Alkalilimnicola ehrlichii MLHE-1: one gene and its partners. The protein of the gene in region 1 binds, or shares a complex with, the protein of each later gene. Links are inferred from orthologs where the notes say so. Each region holds a gene or a part of one and is shown in the gene's direction. Other genes may lie near its edges.

Region 1 (7,050 bases):
CGGCCTGGAGGAGCGACTCAAATCGCGCTTCGGCTGGGGGCTGACAGTGGCCATTGAGCCCCCGGAACTGGAAACCCGGGTCGCCATCCTGATGAGTAAGGCGCTACAGGAGGGCGTGGACCTGCCTCATGAGGTGGCCTTCTTCATCGCCAAGCGGATTCGCTCCAATATCCGTGAACTCGAAGGGGCCCTGCGACGAGTAGTGGCCAACGCCCAGTTCACCGGCCAGGAGATCACCGTGGAGTTCACCAAGGAGGCCCTGCGCGATCTGCTGGCGCTGCAGGACAAGCTGGTGACTATCGACAACATCCAAAAGACCGTGGCCGAGTATTACAAGATCCGGGTGGCGGACCTCCTGTCAAAACGGCGCAGTCGATCCATCACCCGCCCCCGGCAGATGGCGATGGCGCTGGCCAAGGAGTTGACCAGCCACTCCCTGCCGGAGATCGGTGACGCCTTCGGCGGACGTGACCACACCACCGTGCTGCACGCCTGCCGAAAGGTGGAGTCGCTCTGCGCCGAGGACAGCCGGATCGAGGAAGACTATAGCAACCTGTTGAGAACCCTCAGCACATGATGTGGATAACCCCGGGACGAAACCGAGCGGACCGATGCGACCAATCTTATCCACAGATTGTTCCACAGCGGTCCCCAGGCAAACCGCCCGCTTACTCACCCCGGAAAACAGAAGCAACCTATTGATTGAAAAAGGGAATAAAAACTTATGCACAGCGTGCTGTGCACACAGTAATAACAACAGTCTTTACTTATCTACATATTGATTATTAGGGATCGGCATGCGCATCGATATCCAACGCGAAGACCTGCTCAAGCCTCTACAAGCCATCATCGGCGTCGTGGAACGACGGCAGACCCTGCCGGTGCTGGCCAACGTCCGCCTGGAGTTGGGCGACGGCCTGGCCCGGCTGACCGCTACCGATCTGGAAGTGGAACTGGTCGCCAGTCTGCCCTGCCAAGTCACGGAAGGCGGGGACATCACACTGCCGGCGAGGAAGCTGCTGGATATTTGTCGCAACCTGCCGGATCAGAGTCAGATCCAGCTTCAGGTCGACGGCGAACGGGCGAGTCTGCGGGCCGGGCGGAGTCGGTTCACCCTCGCCACACTGTCGGCGGACGATTACCCGAGCATCGAAGACATTGGCGCCCGGGAGACCGTGCGGCTGCCCCAGGGGCAACTGAGGAAGCTGATTGAGCGCACACACTTTTCCATGGCCGTGCAGGATGTCCGGTACTATCTGAACGGGCTGATGGTGGAGCTGGAACCGGCGATGGCGCGCATGGTGGCCACCGACGGCCACCGCCTGGCACTGGCCGAGCAAGCCATCGACACCGGGGTCGAGGCACCGCGTCAGGTGATTGTCCCGCGCAAGGGGGTTCAGGAACTGTTACGGTTGTTGGATCACAGCGATGAGGGGGCCGACCTGGAGTTGGGCGACAACCATATCCGGGTCAAGCTCGGGGACGTCCGGTTCACCTCCAAATTGATCGATGGCCGCTTCCCGGACTACCGTCGGGTGGTGCCGGAGGCCACCGAGACCCCCGCGACAGTGAATCGGGAGGACCTTCGCCACGCCCTCCTCCGGGTCTCGATCCTATCCAACGAAAAGTACCGCGGTGTCCGGTTCCTGCTCGACGGTGGTACGCTCAAGGTCGCATCGCACAACCCCGAGCAGGAGGAGGCCGAAGAGGAGGTCTCGGTCGACTACGGCGGGGCCCCGCTGGAGGTCGGCTTCAATGCCGGGTATGTGCTCGATGCGCTGGGGGCGTTGGACGATGAGGATGTTCGCCTGACACTCCGGGACAGCGCGAGCAGTGGGCTGATCCAAGGGGTAGACGACCAGACCTCAAGGTACGTCGTCATGCCCATGCGCCTGTGAGCGCCGAAACGGTGACAGGCGTAATGGCGGTGGTCGGCAAACGCCCCGGGTGGTGATGGGCATTATGTCACTGGCGGCCGAAGGGGTGCGCAACCTCCAGCCGTTTGAGCTTACGCCTGGCGCCGGAATCAACGTGGTGGTGGGTGCCAACGCCGCGGGGAAGACGAGCCTGTTGGAGGCCATCTACTTCGTGGCGCGGACCCGGTCCTTCCGCGCCACGCGGACGGCGCAAATGATCGGGAACGGTCATGAGGCCTTGTGGGTTCGGGCTCAGACTCAGGGGCATACCATCGGGGTCGCCCGGGACAGCCAGGAGACGCAGGTCCGTCTGGACGGTCGGGACGGGCGAAGCCTTTCCGAACTGGCCCGCTACCTACCGGTGCAGGTCATCAATAGTGAGCACCAGCGGTTATTGCTGGACGGCCCTGCCGTGCGGCGCAGTTTTTTGAACTGGGCGGTGTTCCACGTGGAACCACAGTTCTCAACTGTGTGGGGCCGTTACGTCCGCGCCCTCCGGCAGCGCAATGCTGCCCTCAAGGCGGGCGAGTCCCGCTTGGCGTGGGCCTACGACGAGGGCCTCATCGAAACGGCCGACACCATCGACCGTAACCGGCGCCACCTCATCGACGCCCTGGAGCCGCGCTGGTCGGCCTTGGTCCGCCGCTGGCTGCCGGACGAACCGGTGGCCCTCCATTACCGCCCGGGCTGGCGGAGCGACGAGCCGCTCGCTGATCGCCTTGAAGCCCAGCGGGAGTTGGATCGTCAGCGGGGGTTCACCAACAGTGGGCCGCATCGCGCCGATCTGAGTTTCCGCGTGGCCGGTGTCGAGGCCCAGCACCGGCTCTCGCGCGGACAGCAAAAGCTTCTGGTGCTCGCCCTGCTGCTCGCCCAGGCAGCGGTTACCCACACCCTGACCGGCCAGTCGCTCACCTTGTTGGTGGATGACCTCGCTGCGGAGCTCGACCCGGCGCGGCGTGCCGCCGTGGTGGAGGCGATCGCCTCCAGTGGCAATCAGGCCTTCCTGACCGCCATTGAGCCGGGCGATATCCCCCTCGCCCCCGACGCCGCGCAATGGTTCCACGTGGAACAGGGCCGTATTCACTCCGGCCCGCCGCCGGCGGCCGGCTGACCCGATAGGCCTGGGCCCCGCCCTTGCTCCGGGTGATATACTCGTTCCCTTAATCCAGAGAGCGTGACCCCATGACCGAGCAAACCAGCTACGACTCCGACAGTATCAAGGTCCTCCGTGGCCTCGACGCCGTCCGCAAGCGTCCCGGGATGTACATCGGTGACACCGATGACGGCACCGGACTGCACCATATGGTGTTCGAGGTGGTGGACAACTCTGTGGACGAGGCCCTGGCGGGCTACTGCAGCGAGATCCAGGTGACCATCCATGGCGATAACTCCGTCACCGTTGCCGACAACGGTCGGGGTATCCCGGTGGACATCCACACCGAGGAAGGTTGTTCCGCCGCCGAGGTCATCATGACCGTCCTGCATGCCGGCGGTAAGTTTGACGACAACAGCTACAAGGTCTCCGGTGGCCTGCACGGTGTCGGCGTCTCGGTGGTCAACGCCCTTTCCGAGCGCCTGCGCCTGGTAATCCAGCGCAACGGCAAGGTGCATACCCAGGAGTACCGGATGGGTGTCCCGGTGGAACCGCTGAAGGTAGTGGGCGAGACCCAGGAGACGGGCACCCGACTAACCTTCCTGCCAAGCCGCGAGGTCTTCACCCAGACCCAGTACAACTACGACATTCTCGCCAAACGGTTCCGCGAGCTCTCCTTCCTCAACCCCGGGGTGCGCATCGCCCTGAAGGACGAGCGCACCGAGAAGGAAGATGTCTTTGAGTACGCCGGCGGCATCAAGGCCTTCGTCGAGCACCTCAACCGCAATAAGGACCCGCTCCATCCGACGGTTTTCTACCTTGCGGGTATGCGGGAGAGCGTCGGCGTGGATGTGGCCATGCAGTGGAACGACTCCTACCAGGAGAATATCTTCTGTTTCACCAATAACATCCCCCAACGCGACGGCGGTACCCACCTGTCCGGTTTCCGCGCCGCACTCACCCGGACCCTGAACCAGTACCTGGAGGCGCAGGGCTACGCCAAGAAGCTCAAGGTTACCCCCACCGGGGACGATATCCGTGAGGGCCTGACGGCGGTGGTCTCGGTCAAGGCACCCGACCCTAAGTTCTCCAGTCAGACCAAGGACAAGCTGGTCTCCTCTGAGATCAAGGGCATCGTAGAGGGGGTGCTGGCCGAGGCCTTTAACGACTTCCTTTACGAGAATCCCGCCGAGGCCAAGGCCATTGCGGAGAAGATCATCGACGCCTCCCGCGCCCGCGAGGCCGCCCGCAAGGCCCGTGAGATGACCCGGCGTAAGGGGGTGCTGGACGTTGCCGGCCTGCCGGGCAAGCTGGCCGATTGCCAGGAAAAGGACCCCGCCCAGTCCGAGATCTACCTGGTGGAGGGTGACTCCGCCGGCGGCTCCGCCAAGCAGGGCCGTGATCGCCGTTATCAGGCCATCCTGCCCCTGAAGGGCAAGATCCTGAATGTGGAGAAGGCTCGCTTCGACAAGATGCTCGCCTCCGTGGAGGTGGGCACCCTGATCACTGCCCTGGGCTGCGGTATCGGTAAGGACGAGTTCGACCCGGACAAGCTGCGCTATCACCGCATCATCATCATGACCGACGCGGACGTGGACGGCTCCCACATCCGGACCCTGCTCCTGACCTTCTTTTACCGCCAGATGCGCGAATTGGTGGAGCGGGGTCACGTCTACATCGCCCAGCCGCCACTGTATAAGGTCAAGCGCGGCAAGCAGGAGCATTACGTCAAAGACGAGGCGGAACTCACCGAATACCTGCTCCAGATCGCCCTCGCCGATGCCAGCCTGCACAGCCAGGAGGGCGCTCCGCCCATCTCCGGTGAGGCGTTGGGCCGCCTGGCGCGCCGCTACCTGGAGGCAATGGACCTGGTCGACCATATGCGTCGGCGCTGGGACCCGACCCTGCTGTCAGAGATGACCGCCCTGGCGCCGGTCTCGGAGCAGGACTTCGCCGACGGCGCGGCCATGACCCGATGGTTCGAGACCCTGGTGGAGCGGGCCAATGCCCAGCAGGACAAGTCGGTCACCTATACCCTGGACCTGCAGCTGGGCACCGAGGGCGGCTTCAAAGAGGCGCGGGTCATCAAGCGGATGCACGGCATCCTCTACCCCTATACCTTCAACTCGGCCTTCTTCCTCTCTGCCGAGTACGAAACCCTCAAGCGGCTGGCCGAGCAACTCCATGGCCTGTTCGGTGACGGTGGTTTCATCCAGCGGGGCGAACGGCGTAAGCCGGTGGCCACCCTGCAGGAGGTGGTGGACTGGCTGATGGATGAGGCCCGCCGGGGCCAGAGCATCCAGCGCTACAAGGGGTTGGGTGAGATGAATCCGGATCAACTCTGGGAGACCACGATGAACCCCGACACCCGCCGCCTGTTGCGGGTGACCATCGAGGATGCGGTGGCCTCCGACGAGATCTTCACCACCCTCATGGGCGACCAGGTGGAGCCTCGCCGGGATTTCATCGAACAGAATGCCCTGACGGTGGCCAACCTGGACATCTGATCCGTCCGTGGGGGAGAGGGCCGGGCCATGGACTCTGGGCACAAGACGCACCTCTGGCGGCGACCGGACCTGGCCTTCTTCCTCGATCTCGACGGCACCCTCCTCCCCATCGTCCCCCATCCCGACGACGCCACGCTGGACGCTTGTGGCCGCACCGTCCTGCGCGAGCTGATGGCGCTCAGTGGCGGCGCCGTCGCCCTGGTCAGTGGCCGCACCATCTCCGCCGTCGACCGGGTCGTCGAGCCGCTGCGCCTGCCGGTGGCGGGGGTGCACGGGGCGGAATGGCGCGATCCCGCCGGCCGCTACCACCGGCCCTCTGCGCCCTCGCCGCGGCTCATGACGGCCCTTCGCGATCGCCTCCGCGCCCTCACCGCCGCCTACCCGGGAACCTTCGTCGAGGAGAAGGGCATCGCCCTTGCCGTTCACTTCCGCCGGGCGCCCGAATACCAAATGCCGATCCAGCGGGCCCTGAGTGAGATCGCGGCCGGCGCCGCCGGTCAGCTCACGCTGCAAGCCGGCAAGTGCGTCTACGAACTTCGCCCGGCCGACGGGGACAAGGGCCGGGCGGTCAGACACTTTATGGCCGAGGCCCCGTTCGCCAGCCGGGCCCCGGTCTACCTGGGCGATGACCTGACGGATGAACACGCCTTTGTGGCAGTGAATGCCCTGGGCGGCTATAGCATTAAGGTGGGTGCCGGTCACACCGAGGCGCGCTGGCGCCTGCCCGATCAACCGGCGGTGATCGACTGGCTCCGAGGAAATCGTCCGGCCGCCGCTATCAGGGGGGAGCACGGTGACTGATCTCAACCAGGCGCTAATCGGCAATTGCAGCTTCGCTGCCCTGGTCAACCGGGAGGCCGAGGTTACCTGGGCCTGTATGCCCCGGTTCGACGGTGATCCGGTGTTCTGCAGTCTCCTTGGGGACCCCGGTGTCGGTGACGGCCACGGCCGTTTCGCCATCCTTCTCGAGGGCCTTGCCCGCAGTGAACAGGCCTACGACCGCAACACCGCCATCCTCCGCACCCGCCTCTACGACCACCAGGGCGGGGTTGTGGAGGTCCTCGATTTTGCACCCCGATTCAAACAGTTCGGCCGCAGCTTCCATCCGGTGACCCTGGTGCGCCAGGTGCGCTGCCTGGGGGGCGCTCCCCGCGTCCGGATGGTGGTCCGGCCGGTGTTCGACTACGGCACGACCCGACCGATCATCACCCACGGAAGCAATCACATCCGCTACGTCTCGGGCGAGCAGGTGCTGCGCCTTACTACCAACGCCTCACTGACCGCCATTCTTGACGAGACGCCGGTGGTGGTGGATCAGGTCTTTACCTTGATCCTGGGACCGGACGAGACCCTGCCGCTCTCCCCGCACGAGGCCGCCAGCCAGTTCTACGAGCGCACCACTCACTACTGGCAGGAGTGGGTCCGCTACCTGGCCGTGCCCTTCGAATGGCAGGAGGCGGTAATCCGCGCCGCCATCACCCTCAAACTCAATACCTATGAAGACACTGGGGCGGTCATCGCCGCGGTGACCACC
Region 2 (2,986 bases), 3.2 Mb from region 1 along the record:
TCAGCCAGGATACCGTTCAGGCCCTGCTCGAAGACCTGACGGTAGCCGGCCTCACCCAGCAACGCCCGGGCACGGCGCACCAGGGCGTCGATGTGCTGCTCCCTGTCCCCGCCCTGCGCCGCATCCGGCGGCAGGTCGGCCATCACCCGGTCGGCCGGGTGGCGCAGGGCATCGCCGACCTGCTCCGCCAGGCCGGTGGCGATCTCCCGCACGTAATCGCCCCGGTAGCCGTTGTCGGGGAACCGCACCGGCTCACCGCACGCCTCCAGGTAACGCAACCATACCGAGGCGGCCAGGATGTCCATCTGCCGCCCCGCGTCGTTGACGTAATATTCCCGATAGACGTCGTAACCGGCCGCCGCCAGCAGGTCGGCCAGCGCCGCGCCGAAGGCGGCGCCACGACCGTGCCCCACGTGCAGCGGGCCGGTGGGGTTGGCGGAGACAAACTCCACCATGACCCTGCGCCCCGCGCCCAGGTCGCTGCGGCCGTAGTCCCCCGCCTGGCTCAGGGCCTGACGCACCGGCGCCCAGGCAGCCTGGGGCGTTAGGATGAAGTTGATAAAGCCGGGGCCGGCGATCTCGGCCCGGTCGATGTACTCGGAGCCGGGCAGCGCGCCCACCAGCGCCTGGGCAATCTCCCGGGGCTTGCGCCGCGCCGCGCGCGCCAGCATCATCGCCGTGTTGGCCGCATAGTCGCCGTGGGCCCGGTCGCGGGCCCGTTCCACCTGGATGTCCACCTCGGTATCCGGGGGCAGGAACCCCTGTTCACACAGGCGGCTCACGGCCTGTTGCAGGCAATGGGCGATGTGCTTTTTCATGCGGCGAGTCCGTTGCTGGGCAGTTGAATCGAAAAGGATTGGCGGGCGCAGTCTAACCGGCCGTTGCCCGGCCATGAAGCACCCCGTCGTGGAAGCGCCCTACTATACCAGCCGGCGCCGCGTTGCGCCGCACCAGACACCCCGCCATGAGCCAACGCAAGATCATCCACGTGGACATGGATGCCTTCTACGCCTCGGTGGAGCAGCGCGACCGGCCCGGGTTGCGCGGCCGCCCGGTGGTGGTGGGCGGCGACCCCAACGGCCGCGGCGTGGTGGCCGCCGCCAGCTACGAGGCCCGCCGCCACGGCATCCACTCGGCCATGCCCGCCTGGCGTGCCGCCCGCCTCTGCCCGGACGCGGTCTTCCTGCGCCCACGGTTCGATGTCTACCGCTCGATCTCGGCGCAGATCCAGGCCCTGTTCCGGGAATACACCCCGCTGGTGGAGCCGCTGTCGCTGGATGAGGCCTATCTGGATGTCAGCGACTGCCCGCGGCGGGGCGGCTCGGCCACCCTGATCGCCCGGGAGATCCGCGCCCGCATCCACGAGCAGACGGGCCTGACCGCCTCCGCCGGGGTCTCCTGCAACAAGTTCCTGGCCAAGATCGCCTCCGATCTGGACAAACCGGACGGCCTCCACGTCATCCCCCCGGAGCAGGCCGAGGCCTTCGTGGCGGCGTTGCCGGTGGGGAAGATCCACGGCGTCGGCCAAGCGACCCGGCAGAGGATGGAGCGGATGGGGGTCCGCACCGGTGCCGACCTGCGGCGCTTGACCCTGCTGGAGCTGCAGCGCGCCTTCGGCAGCCGGGCACGCTTCTATTACGAGCTGGCTCGGGGACGGGATGAGCGGCCGGTACGCCCCCGCCGGGAACGCAAGTCGGTGGGCGCCGAAACCACCTTCGGCGAGGACCTCAACAACCCGGCGGAGATGCTGGAACGCATGGCCCCGCTCGCCGACAAGGTGGCCGCCAGCCTGCACCGCCGGGGGCTGGCCGGGCGCACGGTCACGCTGAAGGTGAAGTATCACGACTTCCGCCAGATCACCCGCAGCCTGAGCGGGCGCCCGGTGCAGTCCGCCGATGAGATCCGGGCCCGGCTCCCGGCCCTGTTGCAGGACACCGAGGCCGGCGACCGGCCGGTGCGGCTGCTGGGGGTGACGGTCTCGGGCCTGGTCACCGTTACCCCGGACCAGGCCCGTCAGCTGGCCCTATTCTGAGGCCGGCCGCCCGACGGAGGCATCGCGCCCGCGCAGCCAACCGCCCAGGTCCGCCAGCAGGCCGTACACCGTGCCCCCCACCACCATAACCACGAATACGAAGGCCGCGGTGATACCGACGCCCTCCCAGAAATGCTCACCGGTCATGAGACCGGCCGCCACCAGCAGCCAGCGCACCAGCAACAGCCCCAGCGCCGCGGCCACCATGCCCAGGCCGTAGAGCAGGGCGCCCTTGATCTCCTCGCTGCTGGAACCGGCCTCACCGCCCGGCTGCTGTTCGTCCGCCATCGCCCACCTCGCGCCGATGAACCACTATCTGAGGCCAGATTAGCACAGCGGGGACGGGCCCTTTACAATCCGTGGCAGGTGCCGGGCGCGGAGCCGGGGCGGCGAGTGCCGTCAGGCCGACTTTTGCGCACCGAGCAACGCAGGGAAAAATCGGATGAAGCGCGTGCCTGTTCGAGCGAAGCGAGTTCACGCGCGCCGATTTTTCCCGAGTAGCGCAGGGCACCCCGAAGGGGTGCGCAATCGGAGGCCTGACGGCACTCGCCGCCCCGGCTCCGCGCCCGGCACCTGCCACCCCACGAGGACACCACAGGCTCAGGGCAGCTATGAACGACCGCCTGATCACCCCGGACGCCTCCGGCGAGGACGAGGCCATCGACCGCGCCATCCGGCCGCGCCGGCTCACCGACTACATCGGCCAGCCGGTGGTGCGCGAACAGATGGAGATCTTCGTGCACGCCGCCCGTGGCCGCGGCGAGGCCCTGGACCACACCCTCATCTTCGGCCCCCCTGGCCTGGGCAAGACCACCCTGGCGCACATCATCGCCAACGAGATGGGGGTGAGCATGCGCCAGACCTCCGGCCCGGTGCTGGACAAGCCGGGCGACCTCGCCGCCCTGCTCACCAACCTGGAGCCCCACGACGTCCTCTTCGTGGACGAGATCCACC
Region 3 (2,973 bases), 1.7 Mb from region 1 along the record:
GCCATCCAGCCGCCGCGCACCGGCCCGTGCACCTGCAGGGCCTCCACCGCATAGTGGGAGCAGGTGGGCCAGTAGCGGCAGCGCGGGCCGATCAGGGGCGAGATCCCGTACTGATAGACACGGACCAGACCGATCAGCAGCAGGGTCAATGGGTTCTTGCGCATGAGCGGGGTTACCGGGCGATGGTGGATGGGGCATCCGAGGCCAGCCACTTGGCGTGATCGGATTGTCATGGTAACGTCTCCGCGCTGCCTACCCAAGGCAGGGTCCGTACCAAACGGGCCGCCATTATGGCGGCGGTGCCGGTCCCCTCGCGACGATAAACCGTGAATTCCGTCAGGCCCGGAAGGGAGCAGCGGCAGCGGTGGACTCGGGCGCCGGGGTGTGGCTGGTATCCGCCGCCTCCATCTATCCGCAGCGCACTGCTCCCCTGAACCGGTGGCGCACCGCCCCCACCACCCGTACACTTTGTAGCCTCGCTCCGCAGACAGCAGGAAACCATGGCTTACCAGGTACTCGCCCGCAAGTGGCGACCGCGCACCTTCTCCGAGATGGCCGGGCAGGAGCACGTGCTGCGCGCCCTGGTCAACGCCCTGGAGCAGCAGCGCCTGCACCACGCCTACCTGTTCACCGGCACCCGCGGCGTGGGCAAGACCACCGTGGCCCGGATCCTGGCCAAGTGCCTGAACTGCGAGCAGGGCGTGACCGCCGAGCCCTGCGGGACCTGCGATGCGTGCCGGGAGCTGGACGCCGGCCGCTTCGTGGACCTGATCGAAGTGGACGCCGCCTCGCGCACCAAGGTGGAGGACACCCGCGAGCTGCTCGATAACGTGCAGTACGCGCCCACCCGGGGCCGCTACAAGATCTACCTCATCGACGAGGTGCACATGCTCTCCGGGCACAGCTTCAACGCCCTGTTGAAGACCCTGGAGGAGCCGCCGCCGCACGTGAAGTTCCTGCTCGCGACCACCGACCCGCAGAAGCTGCCGGTCACCATTCTGTCGCGCTGCCTGCAGTTCAACCTCAAGAACCTGCCGGGTGGCCTGGTGGCGGACTACCTGCACACGGTGGTCGAGCAGGAGGGGGTGGCGGCCGAGCCACAGGCCCTGGCGCGGCTGGGGCAGGCGGCCAAGGGCAGCATGCGCGATGCGCTCTCCCTGCTGGATCAGGCCATCGCCTTCGGCGCCGGCGCGGTTCGCGAGGACGAGGTCTGTGCCATGCTCGGCACCATTGACCGCGGGTTCGTGCTCGAGGCGCTGGAGGCATTGGCCGCGGGCGACGGGCGGGCGCTGCTGGCGGTGACGGCGCGGATGAGCGAGCGGGCCCCCGACTTCAGCGACGCCCTGGATGAGCTCCTGCACTGCCTGCACCAGCTGGCCCTGCTCCAGGTGGTGCCCGAGGCACTGCCCGCTGGCGACCCCGATGCGGACCGGCTGCGGGATCTGGCCGCAAGGCTGCCGGCGGAGGATGTGCAGCTTTACTACCAAATCGCCCTCAATGGGCGGCGTGACCTGCCGCTGGCGCCCGAGGGCCGCACCGGCTTCGAGATGGTGCTGCTGCGCATGCTGGCCTTCCAGCCGGTGACCGGGACCGCAGTGGCGGCGACCGGCGGGGCGGGGGCAGACGCCCCGCCAGCGGCAGCGGCGGGTTCACCGCGGTCCCAGGCCGCCCCCAAGGCGACGCGGCCCCGGCGGGAGGCCCACCCGTCGCCGACCCCGACAGAACGGGCGGAGCCCGCGGCCGCTCCGGCGGGTGGGTCGCCGCCGCCCGAGCAGGGCGGGGGGCTGGGCGGTTACCGTGAGGCGCTCATGCGGGCGGCGCGGGGCCAGGCGGTCGAGCCGGATGGCCCCGCACCGGCACCGGCCGACCCGTCGGCCGCCGCTGAGCCGGCCCCTGCCGGGGGGCGCGAACCGGCCGCGGGGCTGACGGACCCGCCGGCCTGGGCCGAAGGCCCGCCGGTTAGCGACGAGGAGCCGCCGCCGATCGGCGCTCAGCCCGCGGCCGCCGAGACCGCGCCGGAGACGACGGCGCCGGACGATGCGGGGATCACGCCGGAAACCTGGCCCTGGCGCGCCCGCGACCTGCCGCTGGACGGCGCCCTCCGACAGTTTGCCGCGCACTGTGAGTGGGTCGGTGAGGAGGAGGGCCGTGTTATCCTTCGTCTCGATAGCGGCCACGGGATGCTGCGCACCCCGGCGCTGGAGGCGGAGCTGGCCCAGGTGCTCGGCGACTACCTGGGCCGGGCGGTGCGTCTGGATGTCCGGCTCGAGTCGCCGCACCGGGACACACCGGCCACGGTCGCCCGGAGGGAACGCGCCGAACGGCTGCGGGCCGCCCGCGAATCGCTGGAGAATGACCCGAACGTCGCCCGGCTGCACCAGCGCTTCGGCGCCGAGTTGCTGCCGGACACGGTCAGGCCCCGGAAGGGGGCTGACCCGGCCACGTGATCTGTAACAGCCCAAGATGAGGAACAAGCCATGAGGGGCGGAATCGGTAACATGATGAAGCAGGCCCAGAAGCTCCAGGAGGAGCTGAAGAAGGCCCAGGAAGAGATCGCCAAGATGGAGGTCACCGGGGAGTCCGGTGGCGGGATGGTGGCGGTGACCATCAACGGCAAGCACGAGGCGCGTCGGGTCAGTATCGACCCCAGCCTGTTCGAGGACGACCGCGAGATGGTCGAGGATCTGGTGGCGGCGGCCTTCAACGACGCCGTGCACAAGCTGGAGCAGGAGAGCCAGCAGCGTATGGCAGGCCTGAGCGAGGGTATGAACCTGCCCTCGGGCTTCAAGCTCCCGTTCTGAAGCGCGAATGCGCTACTCCCCGCTGATCGACCAGCTCATTGAGAGCCTGCGCTGCCTGCCCGGGGTCGGCCCCCGGTCGGCGCAGCGCATGGCCTTTCATCTGCTGCAGCGGGACCGCGACGGCGGGCGCCGGCTCGCCACGGCGATCCGCGAGGCCATGGACCAGGTGGGC

What was found.
Region 2: the proteins of dnaN (region 1) and dinB are in contact, whole or in part, in a solved structure (PDB 1OK7), measured with the Escherichia coli proteins. The link is inferred for Alkalilimnicola ehrlichii MLHE-1 from one-to-one orthologs.
Region 3: the proteins of dnaN (region 1) and dnaX are in contact, whole or in part, in a cryo-EM structure (PDB 8GIZ), measured with the Escherichia coli proteins. The link is inferred for Alkalilimnicola ehrlichii MLHE-1 from one-to-one orthologs.

What each region holds. Positions count from the first base shown.
Region 1 is NC_008340.1:854-7,903, forward strand. The notes cover bases 1-2,847. They hold dnaN (DNA polymerase III subunit beta), read left to right. Parts: upstream 1-797; coding sequence 798-1,898; downstream 1,899-2,847. Other genes in these bases: dnaA (chromosomal replication initiator protein DnaA), read left to right, coding at 1-577; recF (DNA replication/repair protein RecF), read left to right, coding at 1,963-2,847. Also shown: more of recF, read left to right, coding at 2,848-3,027; gyrB (DNA topoisomerase (ATP-hydrolyzing) subunit B), read left to right, coding at 3,099-5,516; otsB (trehalose-phosphatase), read left to right, coding at 5,544-6,317; MLG_RS00040 (glycoside hydrolase family 15 protein), read left to right, coding at 6,310-7,050. UniProt on the Escherichia coli protein: Confers DNA tethering and processivity to DNA polymerases and other proteins. Acts as a clamp, forming a ring around DNA (a reaction catalyzed by the clamp-loading complex) which diffuses in an ATP-independent manner freely and bidirectionally along dsDNA.
Region 2 is NC_008340.1:3,151,890-3,154,875, forward strand. It holds dinB (DNA polymerase IV), read left to right. Parts: upstream 1-940; coding sequence 941-2,032; downstream 2,033-2,986. Other genes in the region: argS (arginine--tRNA ligase), read right to left, coding at 1-818; MLG_RS14040 (hypothetical protein), read right to left, coding at 2,024-2,320; ruvB (Holliday junction branch migration DNA helicase RuvB), read left to right, coding at 2,644-2,986. UniProt on the Escherichia coli protein: Poorly processive, error-prone DNA polymerase involved in translesion repair and untargeted mutagenesis. Copies undamaged DNA at stalled replication forks, which arise in vivo from mismatched or misaligned primer ends.
Region 3 is NC_008340.1:1,721,349-1,724,321, reverse strand. It holds dnaX (DNA polymerase III subunit gamma/tau), read left to right. Parts: upstream 1-500; coding sequence 501-2,447; downstream 2,448-2,973. Other genes in the region: recR (recombination mediator RecR), read left to right, coding at 2,809-2,973; MLG_RS07700 (YbaB/EbfC family nucleoid-associated protein), read left to right, coding at 2,478-2,801; yidD (membrane protein insertion efficiency factor YidD), read right to left, coding at 1-233. UniProt on the Escherichia coli protein: Part of the beta sliding clamp loading complex, which hydrolyzes ATP to load the beta clamp onto primed DNA to form the DNA replication pre-initiation complex.